Regions from separate parts of the Rahnella sp. RFA10(1/100) genome, predicted to be linked through region 4. Evidence: predicted binding sites of a transcription regulator. Region 4 holds the regulator's gene; each other region holds the start of a gene.
The links. Region 4 encodes PhoB, which activates phosphate uptake and scavenging genes when phosphate is short. Its sites were predicted from a motif close to CTGTCATAAAACTGNCNNAT; they were not measured.

Region 1 (3,177 bases), on a different contig from region 4:
GCATTTACCGCTGCGCCAGACGTGCCAAAACCTGGGGGTTATCAGGCATGTTTGATGCGCCTTCGCGTTCGACTGCCAGCGAGGCAAATGCCGAGGCATAGGTCGCCGCCTGCACCAGACTTTGCCCATTGGCGATACCTGAGGCCAGCGCGCCGTTGAAGGCGTCTCCTGCACCGGTGGTATCAACGCTCAGCGCCGGGAAAGCCGGAATGTGCTGGAACTGATTGCCGTCAAGCAGCAGCGCGCCGCGCGATCCCATCGTAATAATGACCCGCCTGGCACCCTGACTGACGATACGCTGTGCAGCCTCTTTGGCACTGGCTACATCTTTCACGTCAATGCCGGACAGCTGCGATGCCTCAGTTTCATTAGGGGTAATAACGTCAACATATTCAAGACACTCAAGCGCGTGGTTCGAGAAAGGAGCCGGGTTGAGTATCACTTTCACTCCCAGCGCTTTAGCCAGCTTCATCGCACTCAAGGTAGCGGCAAAGTTGTTTTCGAGCTGCACCAGCAGCACGTCCGAATCTTCAAGTTCGGGCGCGATTGCCGCCACTTCGTCTTCGCTGATGGTTTTATTGGCGCCGGAATAAATGGCAATCATGTTCTCGCCGTTTTCCTGCGAGACATAAATAATGGCGTTGCCGGTTGGTTCGGTTTCTGACTGATAAAGGGTAAAGGAGTGAATCTCCGAGGAGGTCAGGTGATCATAAGCAAACTGGCTGAACTGGTCCTTACCCACCTTGGAAACGAAATGCACCTTGGCACCTGCACGACTGACAGCCGTGGCCTGGTTGGCCCCTTTGCCGCCGGGGCCGAGTGTGCTGCCCAGCGCCAGCAGAGATTCCCCGCCTTTTGGAAAACGTTCAACTTTTGCCACAATATCGACGTTAAATGAACCCAGAATACACACCTTACCTTTCATGTTCTTTCCTTTACCCTGTTGCACAATCTGCTTTCTTTTCTGACTCTGCAGCCGTTGTAGCAACACTTCAAAGTTACCGCCGGTGTCAGTAATCAGCTTTGACTGCAAACTTCGCCGGATTACCATTGCCCCGCCGTGACAGCGCTGAACCAATTTTTCAGCCGCCAGGGCATTCAGATCATTGCGAATGGTTTCTCGGGTCACCGCAAACAGGGATGCCAAAACATCCACTTTTACCCGCTCATTTTTATCCAGATATTCCAGGATTTGCTGCCGACGCTCTTCAAGAAACATAGCCACCCACCTTCTCTGTATTCAGAATAAATGTATAAAACAGGTTAAATAGTGATGATGCTCATAGCTTAAATAGCAAAACGGAAGTAAACAAAAATGGGAACTTATGTTTTTTGTGACGTAATAAGCGGGGAATTCTGTCGGACAAAGCAAACAAATGCTCATTTTGAGAAAGGAAGGTGTAAGCCGGATGGTTTCATGAGAGAAGCCCGTTTAAGGAGATTTAAGCGGGCTTTTATTTTTTGTCATTAATCTTCCGCCATGCTGGAAAATGTCCGTCACGGGAGATATTAGTGATGGAGGTTTATCGCCATGAGATGTTGAAGATCACAAAGTGAGATATATTTCATTTCAACAGATGACATAAAAAGAGCCCGAGGTAAGCGAACAATTTTAACTATCGCAATGGCCAGGATATCCCGTCAAAAGAGCAGAGACTGATCCTGTCGATTTTCGTTTAAACAGATTCAAATCTTACCTGTTATGACTCCTGCATCTTAACGACCACTTTCCCCTTCGCGTGTCCCTGCCCCAGATAGGCAAGAGCTTCCTTTGTTTGTGCAAAAGGGAATACCTTGTCGATCACGGGCCTGATTTGTTCAGCCTCTATGAGTTTACCGATTTGAGTAAGCTGATCGCCATCAGGACGGACAAAGAGAAATGAATAGGTCAGCCCTCGTTTTTTCGCAAGACGCATCATCTTGCGGCTCATCAGCCCGAAGACAAAACGCAGAAAGAAATTTAATCCCCGGGTCCGCGCGAACGCAGCATCTAACGGGCCGGTGAGAGAAACAATCTTTCCACCCGGCCTGAGAATTTGGGTAGATTTTTCAATTGAATCGCCTCTGACAGTGCCGAGAACCATATCGTAGCCACTCAGCACATTTTCGAATTTTTGTTTTTTATAATCAACCACTTCGTCTGCGCCAATCTGACGCACCCATTCGACATTGCCCGTACTGGTTGTTGTCCCCACCTTGGCGCCAAGATGCTTCGCCAGCTGGATGGCAAAACTGCCAATTCCCCCTGAACCTGCCGGAATAAAAACCTTCTGGCCCGGATGCAGCCCGGCTCGCTCTGTCAGTGCCTGCCAGGATGTGAGGCTCACCATCGGGAGCGAAGCTGCCTGCACAAAATCCAGACTGGCGGGTTTCATGGCCGCCGCGCTTTCAGGCACCAAAGCAAATTCGGCAAGGGAACCCGTTCCCTTGTCAAAAATGCTGGCGAAGACTTCGTCGCCTGGCGAGAAACGCGTCACACGACTCCCCACGGCAATGACCACTCCGGACAAGTCGCTGCCCAATGTGGCGGGGAGCTTAAAATGCAAAACCGGCTTAAATATTCCGGTTGGGATAATGTTATCAATCGGGTTCAGACCCACCGCATAAACTTTAACCAGGATTTCATCAGCATCAGGGGCAGGATAATCTACGTTATCAAATCCCCGCTCTGGGGATTTACCATAGCGTTTAAACGTAAACGCTTTCATCGTCTTAGTTTTCATTTGTTGTTTGCCCTGTCGCGTTTGCCAATGAAATTTCCTTAGCGGCCCTGTTGCCGCGCAAAAAATCCCCGGTAATAACCCATCGTAAAAACGTCTTTTTTATGCTTTCGCATCAAGCTGAAGACTTTTGCGCACCACCTTATCCAGGAATGAAGCAGGGGCGAATCTGAGAATAAAATTCAACTGACCGGCCAGCTTGCCTGCCGTGTAACGCATCTTCGGGCGTAACGTCTGAGCCGCTTTAACCACCACGTCAGCCACGACCTCCGGACTTTCCGCCTCAGCCATCGCCTTGCTCACCACTTTCGCCAGCTTAGCCCGGATCAGGTCATACTCTTCCAGCCTGGCATCCGGCTCGATATTATTGGCTTCAAACTGTGTTTTTATGTAGGCAGGTTCAATGACAGAAACTCTGATGCCCTGTGTGCGCAGTTCGTGATCCAGTGCACCCGAA
Region 2 (3,177 bases), on a different contig from region 4:
CAGTAAATTATTCAAGTCAGCGGATGTGACAGCGCATCTGGAGCCGGACGGGATTGATGACGACAGACTGGATAATATCCTGAGCTGATTGCTTCAAATTCAAGGTTGTGGGCGTCGGCCCACACCGACCAGAGACCCGGTAACGCGCGGGCCTTTGGACTCCGCGCTTTTTAACTGCGCGCTGCCGCTGGAGGCTATGTTTCAGATAGGTGTGTGATAGCCGCAAAATCCCGCCGCTGCGCGGTGCCCTTCGTTCGGGTTACAACCCGCGCAAACAGATGCGCGGTTTTCCACCTTTCCCTCCGGCGGTATTTTGGAACCGGGTGATACCTGAAACATAGCCAGCGAGTGGAAGCGCTTGTTGAAAAAGCGAAGGGAGATCCAAGAGGGAAAAAGCACTTTTCCCTCTTGGGCGGTTTCGGCGCAGCGCGTTAAGTGAGCATCGCACGTAAGAAACCGAAAGTTTCTCGATCAGGCGTTCAGTGCAACTGAGAAACCAAAACTTACCCAATCCGGTTTCGAAGGGTTCCAAAGGGACATCTCCCTTTGAAAAACTATCACTTAATCGCCATGGCATCCCGCATCGTATAGAACAAATCCGTCTGGTCGGTCAGACCGACCACATTCGCTGCATGCGGCCCGAACGCGGCGATACGCAGTTGTGTCCCGGTGTGCCCCTGTGAATCCTCTTCTGAGTTGCCGTAACTGATAGTCATCGGCGCACCGTCTTTGGTGGTCAGTGTTTGCGTCAGGCCGGGCGCTTTGGCATCGGTTTCGATAATCTGGCTGGAATGGGCATGATCGGCGGTGACGATAACCAGCGTGTTGCCGTCCTGTCGGGCGAACGCCAGCGCTTTTTGCACCGCTTCATCCAGATCCACTGTTTCCCCGAACTGGCCGCATGGATTAGCGGCGTGATCTTGTTTATCAATCGATGCGCCTTCAACCTGCAGGAAGAAACCGTTCTGATTCGTTTTCAGCAAGTCGATGGCTTTTTCAGTCATAACGGCCAGCGTCGGGATGTCTGCGGTGCGCTGCGGATTGGCTTCACAGGTAACAGCCGGTTTATCAATGTTGCCGTGATAAGTGGCCTTCGGACCCTGCCAGCGTACCGGCATGTTGCCCTCGGAGAACAGGCCAAGAACCGGTTTCTTCTGGTCTGCCTGCGTGACAGCACTGAGCTGCTCCGCGTTTTCCACCCACACGTAACCCTGTGCCAGTGCCTGATCTTTCAGGGATTTACCCTGGAACTCACCGGCTTTAGCCAACTGGCTGAAAGATTTTCTGCCGCCGCCCAGCGTGACGTCTGCGCGGGTTTGCAATAACTGTTCGGTGATCGAACCACGCCCGCCGTTTTCCAGCCCGTTGCTGGCACATTTTTCCGCCGTTTCTTCCGGACCGTAGCACTTACGTGAGGTTACGTGGGCGATTTGCGCAGCAGGGGTTGCATCCTGCAATTCGGCAGTGGAGACGTTGCCGGTGGCCTTGCCTGCGGCTTTGGCGATCTCAAGAATAGTCTGGTGATCTTTACCGTTAACATCTACACCAATCGCGCCGTTATAGCTTTTAACACCTGTCGCCCAGGCGGTGGCGGATGCTGCAGAATCGGTCACGTAACTCGGTTTCTGCGTTTTCTTATCCAGAGAATAATGGGTGTACTGACCGGTCAGCGGCAGGGCATCGATACCTTTAAAATAGCCGCCGGCGCCTTCTGCATAGTTGCGGGCGGAGGTGATTTCAGAATCCCCCATACCGTCGCCAATCAGTAAAATCACGTTTTTCACCGTTTTGTCTGAAAGTGACGCTTTCAGCGCGGTGGTCTGGTCACCGCTCAGGCGACGCGCGCCACCCGGTTCTGTCAGCACACCTTTTGCTGCGCGGTCAGTCAGCGAGTCAGTTTCAGTGGCGAGGACAGTGGCAGAGGTGGAAAGCAGCAGGGCGGCAGTCACGGCGCGGGCCACAAGAGATACGGATTGTTGCATTGTCAAAACTCCTTTTCATAAATCATCGGAAATAAAAATACACATATAGATATTTTTTGTTACCGGAAGGTTAAGTCAGAGTTGTGACATTTTAATGACAGTGATGGAGAGGATGTTGCTTTACGCCTCCCCTTCGCAGGGGAGGGAGTTATCCGTAGTTTCCTTTTGCGTTTGCAAAAAAAAAGCCCCGATGAACGGAGCTTTTTCACTAAAACGGCAGGGACGCAATTAATTAACCTGAACCGGCATCCCTGAACGCATCTCAATAGCGCGCTGAACCACAGTCTGGTTGACCGCAGGATCCATCGATACGCTGCTTGCGTTACCGGTCAGAGTGATTGGCAGCGGCTGCTGGGAATCAAACTCTTCCTGGTTAGAGGACAGCGGGTTATGGATCTCAATATAACGTTTACCGTCCGGCTCAACGGTGGCTTTCACCGGCTCGTTGATAAACTGAACGCGGGTGCCTTGCGGAACGTTGTCGAACAGCCATTTGATGTCGGCATCACGCAAGCGTACACAACCGTGGCTCACGCGCAGACCGATACCGAAGTTGGCGTTGGTGCCGTGAACTGCATACAGACGGCCAACATACAGTGCGTACAACCCCATCGGGTTGTCCGGGCCAGCAGGGAAGACGGCGGGCAGGAATTCACCACGGGAAGCATATTCTTCATGCATTTTCGCCGTCGGGGTCCAGGTCGGGCCAGCTTTTTTACGCTGAACCGTAGTCACCCAGTTCATCGGGGTGTCTTTGCCCAGTTCACCGATACCGATTGGCAGCACGACCACAGTATTGGTGCCTTTCGGGTAGTAATACAGACGCATTTCAGCACTGTTGATCACGATGCCTTCATGCGGGGTATCAGGCAGGATCAATTGCTGAGGGATAGTCAGCACGGTGCCCGGGGTTGGCAGATAAGGATCAACGCCAGGGTTAGCTTCGAGCATATTGCTCAAACCCATCTGGTATTGCGCTGCAAAATGTTCCAGCGGCAGGCTGCTGCCCTGCGGAACGGTAACTGTGATGTTTTCACCGACCAGACGGCCATTATTGGCCGGAAGAGGGTAGACCACAGCAAAAGACGCCTGGCTATATGCAGCAACTGCCAAAACCAGGGTAAGGATTGCGCGAATGCTCATTTTCATATTTTCGTTGGTCGTTAATGCCACACTGGCAGTTGTCAGGATGTTA
Region 3 (3,177 bases), on a different contig from region 4:
TGTTGGTTCGGCGCATCCCAGGTTTTCGTCCACAGGAAGGATAATCCGAACTTTTCAATGCTCGGCAGAGAAGCAATAAACAGCGAGACGATAATGCCGCCCAGCATAAATAGCACTATCAGCGCTGCCAGTTTAACCAGCGCGCCGAAGATGATGTCACCGTTTTTGCCAGGTGCCTTGATAGCCGGCTTGTATTCAGCCATACCACTCTCTTTTAATTCAGATTTAATTCCCTCCCCGGCCGGAGAGGGAATGAAGCAGAGTTACTATACCCAAAATAATTGGAGTTGCACCAAGGCAGCAAGCAAGTGAATCCCGATGAGCTTACTCAAGTAAGTGATTCGGGTGAACGAGCGCAGCTAACGCCGGTGCAGCTTCAGGTATGACGGGTATTCCTAGTACAGTGCTTTACCGCTGCTGTCTTTGATGTTGGTCTTCCAGGCTGCACGGATCTGCTCTACAACAGAGGCTGGCAGTGCGGCATAGTCCAAATCAGTTGTCAGTTTGGTGCCATTTTTGTAGGCCCAGTCGAAGAACTTCAGCACTTCTGCGCCCTTCGCTGCATCTTGCTGATCTTTGTAAACCAGGATGAAAGTGGTGGAGCTGATTGGCCACGCATTATCACCTTTCTGATTGGTCAGGTCCTGAGCGAAGGTTTTGCTCCAGTCAGCGCCTTTAGCAGCTGCACTGAAGGAGGCTTCCGTCGGGCTGATAGCTTTGCCGTCTGCATCGACCAGCTTGGTATAAGCCAGGTTATTTTGCTTAGCATAAGCATATTCAACGTAACCGATTGAACCTGGCAGACGCTGTACGAATGCGGCCACACCGTCATTGCCTTTGCCACCGAGACCCGTTGGCCAGTTCACCGTTGAACCTGCACCGATTTTGTCTTTCCACTCGCTGTTGACTTTCGCCAGATAGCTGGTGAATACGAACGAAGTACCGGAACCGTCAGCACGACGCACCACTGCGATGTTGGTGTCTGGCAATTTCACACCCGGGTTCAGCTTAGTGATCGCTGCGTCGTTCCACTTTTTGATTTTACCGAGGTAAATGTCACCCAGCGTTGCGCCATCGAGTGTCAGCTGACCAGATTTGATGCCAGGGATGTTAACAGCCAGCACCACGCCACCGATCACGGTAGGGAACTGGAACAGGCCATTTTTATTCAGATCTTCTTCTTTCATCGGTGCATCAGATGCGCCGAAATCAACGGTCTTGGCGATGATTTGTTTTACACCGCCGGAAGAACCGATGCCCTGGTAGTTCACCTGAGTACCGGTTGCTTTCTGATATGCGTCAGCCCACTTAGCGTAGACAGGTGCGGGGAAGGTGCCGCCAGCGCCAGTCAGGTTAGTGGCAGCGAAAGCAGACATTGCTGTGAGGGAGAAAGTCGCTGCTACAAGACCGGCGACGGTGTTACGCATCAATTTCATGTTCCACTCCTGGTGGTTTTAAACTTCCCGACTGATGTCGACGTTAATTAAAGTGTTTGGCACAGGAGGAAAATAGGACAGTTTAGTGACAGTAAAATGTACGTTATATGACAGTTTTATGACACCGTTCACAATTCGAACCACCCGGGCAATATGAAGGTGTTTTAAGCGGGAAAAGCCGGTTATTACACCGGCAGATAATGAAAAACAGGTAAATTAACGCCCTTTTTTCTTACGACCAGGCTGGGCAAAACGCTTGCGGGATGCAGAATTAGTTTCAGGTTTTTCGGTATTTTTTGTTTTTGTGGCAGCCGGTTTTGTGACAACCGCTTTTTTAGCCTGAGTATGGTTTGCCTGCGTTTTTTTCGCCGGTTTATCTTCAGACGAGGAGTTTTCAATCAGCCTGAATAACTCGATCAATTCATCATCGGTTAAATCCCGCCATTCTCCCGGTGGAACACCTTTCAGGTTGATGTTCATAATACGCACGCGCTCAAGCTTAGTGACTTCATAACCGAAGTGCTTACACATACGGCGGATCTGTCGGTTAAGCCCCTGTACCAGCGTAATACGAAACACCATGGGTGCTTCTTTCTTTACTTTGCATTTCTTGGTCACCGTGCCAAGCATCGGCACGCCAGCACCCATACCTGCAATAAATTCGTCAGTGATCGGTTTATTAACGGTCACGATGTACTCTTTTTCGTGATCATTACCGGCACGCAGGATTTTATTGACCAGATCGCCATGGTTAGTCAGTAAAATCAGCCCCTGAGAATCTTTATCCAGACGGCCAATCGGGAAGACACGCTTGCTGTGATTGACGAAATCACGGATATTGTCCCGCTCCCCCTCTTCCATCGTGGTGATAATACCTACCGGCTTGTTCAGCGCGATAAGCACCAGATCTTCTTCATCACGTGGCTCGATAAGCTGACCGTTAACTTTCACCACGTCTGTGGCAAACACCTGAGCCCCCACTGCGGCACGCCTGCCGTTGATGAAAACATTTCCCTGTTCGATGTAACGATCGGCATCGCGGCGTGAGCAGATACCGCTCTCGCTAATGTATTTGTTAAGACGAATGGAGGAATTGGTCAGCATTCAGCGGGGTACCTTCAGAAAAACGCGAACTATACCTTATCCGGGGCGGGTTACGAAGCCTGAGAGGGGAGAATCGTGATCGGCTGCCGGGAAAGTGGGGAATCAGGCAAAAACATTCTGAAAATAGAAAAGCGCCCCGGGAGGCGCTTATATATCGCATAGCTGAAACCGGACAGTCTTATTCGACAGTCACAGATTTCGCCAGGTTACGTGGCTGGTCAACGTCGGTACCTTTAATCAGGGCAACGTAGTAGGACAGCAACTGTAGCGGAACGGTATAGAAAATAGGTGCGACAATTTCCTCAACATGTGGCAGCTGGATAATCTTCATGCCTTCACTGTCGGTAAAACCGGCATCCTGATCGGCAAAGACATACAGCAAACCGCCACGGGCGCGCACTTCTTCGATATTCGATTTCAGTTTTTCCAGCAATTCGTTATTTGGTGCCACCACGATCACCGGCATATCTGCGTCAATCAGCGCCAGCGGACCATGCTTCAGCTCACCCGCCGCATAGGCTTCCGCGTGAATATAAGAAATCTCTTTCAGCTTCAGCGCACCTTCCATCGCAATCGGATACTGATCACCACGGCCAAGGAACAGAGCGTGATGTTTATCAGAAAAACCTTCGGCCAG
Region 4 (3,177 bases):
GACTTTCTCATGCAAATCAATATTCGCTGAAGCTTCGATTTTCGACAGCGTCAGCAACTGCTTCACCAGCCCGTCCATTCGCCGCGTCTGTTCCTGCATGGTATCCAGTGCTTTGGTGCGGAAAGGTTCTTCCAGTTTGGCGTCTTCCATCATTTCCAGATATCCCTGCAATACGGTCAGCGGGGTTCTCAGCTCATGACTGACGTTAGCAAAGAAGTTACGCCGTGCACCTTCAAGCTGACGCATCTGTGTGACATCGCGTGCCACCATCAGCAGTTGCCCTTCTGAATAAGGCATAACGCGAAACTCGACGTAATGCTCATTATTGAGTTGCAGATTCAGCGCCCGGCTGAAATCGCGGGTCTGGATCCACAGCCGGAATTCCGGATAACGCAGCAGGTTGAAGATATGTTGCCCGTTATCTTCCGGCCAGCGGAAACCGAGCAGATCCTGCGCCAGCCCGTTACACCAGAAAATATTGCCTTCTTCCGTGGTCAGCACCACGGCATCGGGCAGCGATTCAGCACCGCTGCGAAAACGTTTGATCAACTGACCTAATTCGCGACGCCGACGCCGGTTGCGCATCTGCATCTGGTTAAGCCCGTAGAACAGCGGCTCCCAGCTCCAGCGGCCGTTCGGCGGCGTAATACTGCGGTCAAGCCACAGCCAGTGAGAGAGTTTGAGCTGGTTGTAATAATTCCAGCCCAGTGCCGCAACCAGCGACACAAACAGGAGCCAGCCGAAATGACCGACGAAAATACCGAGAATTAACGCTGGCAGACAAAAGAGAAAAAATTCGCCGGCCAATCGTTTCCATGACAAACGTTCTAGCACACAGATTCTCCGCTGTGAGGACTCAATAACGCGTTGAAAAACGGTATCCGGTACCACGAACAGTCTGGATCATTCTGTCATGTCCGCTGGTTTCCAACGCCTTACGCAAACGACGAATATGCACGTCTACGGTGCGATCTTCCACATAAACGTTAGTGCCCCAGACGTTATTGAGCAACTGTTCCCGGCTATAAACACGTTCAGAATGCGTCATAAAGAAGTGTAATAACTTAAATTCTGTCGGCCCCATATCAAGCGCCTGTTCGTTGGCCATCACCCGGTGAGACGAGGGATCCAGGCTTAAACCCTGCATGTCGATCACTTCTTCCACCGCCATTGGCGAGATGCGACGCATCACCGCTTTAATGCGGGCAACCAGCTCTTTCGGGGAAAACGGTTTGGTGATGTAATCATCGGCACCGACTTCGAGGCCACGCACCCGATCTTCTTCTTCACCGCGTGCGGTCAACATCATCACCGGAATTTCGCGGGTCAGCGCCTCACGTTTAAGATGCTTAATAAACTGAATACCGGAACCGCCAGGTAACATCCAGTCGAGCAGGATAAGTTCAGGGTAAGGTTCAACAAGCTGCCCAATCGCCGAATCAAAATCCTCAGCTTCTACGGCCTGATAGCCATTTTGTTCCAGTACAAAACACACCATTTCACGGATTGGAGCTTCGTCTTCAACCACCAATATACGTCTAGCCATCGTAGGTCCTGCCAATAGGTTAGCGATCTTTTATTTGATTGCGGGCGCCATTATGCGTCAGTTTTGTGACAGATTTATGAACGAAAAGAATGGTTCATTACAGTCAAATATGACAGATAATTAGCGGCCATCTTGCTGAAATTGGACTGATTTATCGGGGACATCTCCCCCCGCCGACGTTTATACTTTGCCCCATTGTCGTCATCCAGGGTTCATACAGGAGTCTCATGCGCCTGATCCACACGTCAGACTGGCATCTTGGCCAGTACTTTTTCACCAAAAGCCGTGCAGCCGAACATCAGGCATTTCTGCGCTGGCTGACCGGTCAGGTGCAGCAACATCAGGTCGACGCCGTGATTGTCGCGGGTGATATTTTCGATACCGGATCACCGCCCAGTTATGCCCGCGAATTGTATAACCGCTTCGTGGTGGAATTACAACAAACCGGCTGTCAGCTGGTGGTACTGGCTGGCAACCACGATTCCGTCGCAACACTTAATGAATCACGCGAGCTACTTTCCTGCCTGAATACGCGGGTGATTGCCACTGTCGGCGAAAATCTGTCTGAACAGATTTTGGTGCTCAGTCAGCGTGACGGAAAACCGGGCGCGGTACTGTGTGCCATCCCGTTTTTACGCCCGCGTGATCTGCTGGCCAGTCAGGCCGGTCAGTCCGGCAGCGACAAACAACTGGCATTGCAGGAAGCCATCGCCGCACATTATGACGCGCTCTGGCAGGCCGCGCAGGCCAGGCGTGATGAACTTGGCATACCGCTGCCCGTTATTGCAACCGGCCATCTGACCACCGTTGGCGTCAGTACTTCTGATTCCGTGCGTGACATCTATATAGGCACACTTGACGCCTTCCCCGCGCAGGCGTTCCCGCCGGTTGATTATGTGGCGCTTGGCCATATTCACCGCGCACAGTGCGTCGCAAAAACTCACCACATCCGTTACAGCGGTTCGCCAATTGCCCTGAGCTTTGACGAACTGAGCAAAGCCAAAAGTGTGTATCTGCTCGATTTCGACGGGGCAACGCTCAGTGCCATCGACACGCTGGAAATTCCTGTTTTCCAGCCCATGCAGATACTCAAAGGCTCGCTGGCGGAAATTGAAAAGCAACTGGCGCAGTTCGAAGGCGGCGATGCACAAAAACCCGTCTGGCTTGATATCGAAGTCGCCACGCAGGATTATCTCAGCGATATTCAGCGGCGTATTCAGGCGCTGACTGCGGATTTGCCGGTGGAAGTTGTCCTGTTGCGCCGCAGCAAAGAACAGCGCATCAGCAGCATTGAGCAGCAGGAAAAAGAGACCCTCAGTGAACTGAGCGTCAGCGACGTCTTTGAACGGCGGCTGGCGCTGGAGCCGGACCCTGATGCCCCCCGTCAGGCGCGGATGCGCACTCTTTTTGCTCAGGTTGTTGAGCAGGTCACGCACGGTCAGAATGCAGAGGACAGCGCACAATGAAAATTCTCAGCCTGCGTTTAAAAAACCTGAACTCGCTGGAAGGCGAATGGAAAATTGATTTCACTGCCGAGCCGTTCGCCAGCAACGGATTATTCGCGATCACCGGCCCGACCGGTGCAGGGAAAACCACCCTGCTTGATGCCATTTGTCTGGCGCTTTATCATC

Region 1: the regulator PhoB is predicted to act here: its motif matches at 1,462-1,481, upstream of rbsK (ribokinase).
Region 2: the regulator PhoB is predicted to act here: its motif matches at 2,064-2,083, upstream of phoA (alkaline phosphatase).
Region 3: the regulator PhoB is predicted to act here: its motif matches at 1,542-1,561, upstream of pstS (phosphate ABC transporter substrate-binding protein PstS).

Annotation. Positions count from the first base shown of each region.
Region 1 covers NZ_SEWR01000002.1:586,477-589,653, reverse strand. Annotated here, with positions in the region: gene rbsK (ribokinase) at 5-1,219, opposite strand; gene ETV65_RS09310 (NADP-dependent oxidoreductase) at 1,701-2,723, opposite strand; gene ETV65_RS09305 (oxidoreductase) at 2,823-3,177, opposite strand, start outside.
Region 2 covers NZ_SEWR01000001.1:130,652-133,828, forward strand. Annotated here, with positions in the region: gene ETV65_RS00555 (cation diffusion facilitator family transporter) at 1-88, shown strand, start outside; gene phoA (alkaline phosphatase) at 558-1,982, opposite strand; gene ETV65_RS00565 (L,D-transpeptidase family protein) at 2,211-3,131, opposite strand.
Region 3 covers NZ_SEWR01000005.1:328,590-331,766, forward strand. Annotated here, with positions in the region: gene pstC (phosphate ABC transporter permease PstC) at 1-203, opposite strand, end outside; gene pstS (phosphate ABC transporter substrate-binding protein PstS) at 396-1,436, opposite strand; gene rluF (23S rRNA pseudouridine(2604) synthase RluF) at 1,653-2,540, opposite strand; gene glmS (glutamine--fructose-6-phosphate transaminase (isomerizing)) at 2,719-3,177, opposite strand, start outside.
Region 4 covers NZ_SEWR01000003.1:97,378-100,554, forward strand. Annotated here, with positions in the region: gene phoR (phosphate regulon sensor histidine kinase PhoR) at 1-834, opposite strand, end outside; gene phoB (phosphate response regulator transcription factor PhoB) at 857-1,546, opposite strand; gene sbcD (exonuclease subunit SbcD) at 1,774-3,012, shown strand; gene sbcC (exonuclease subunit SbcC) at 3,009-3,177, shown strand, end outside.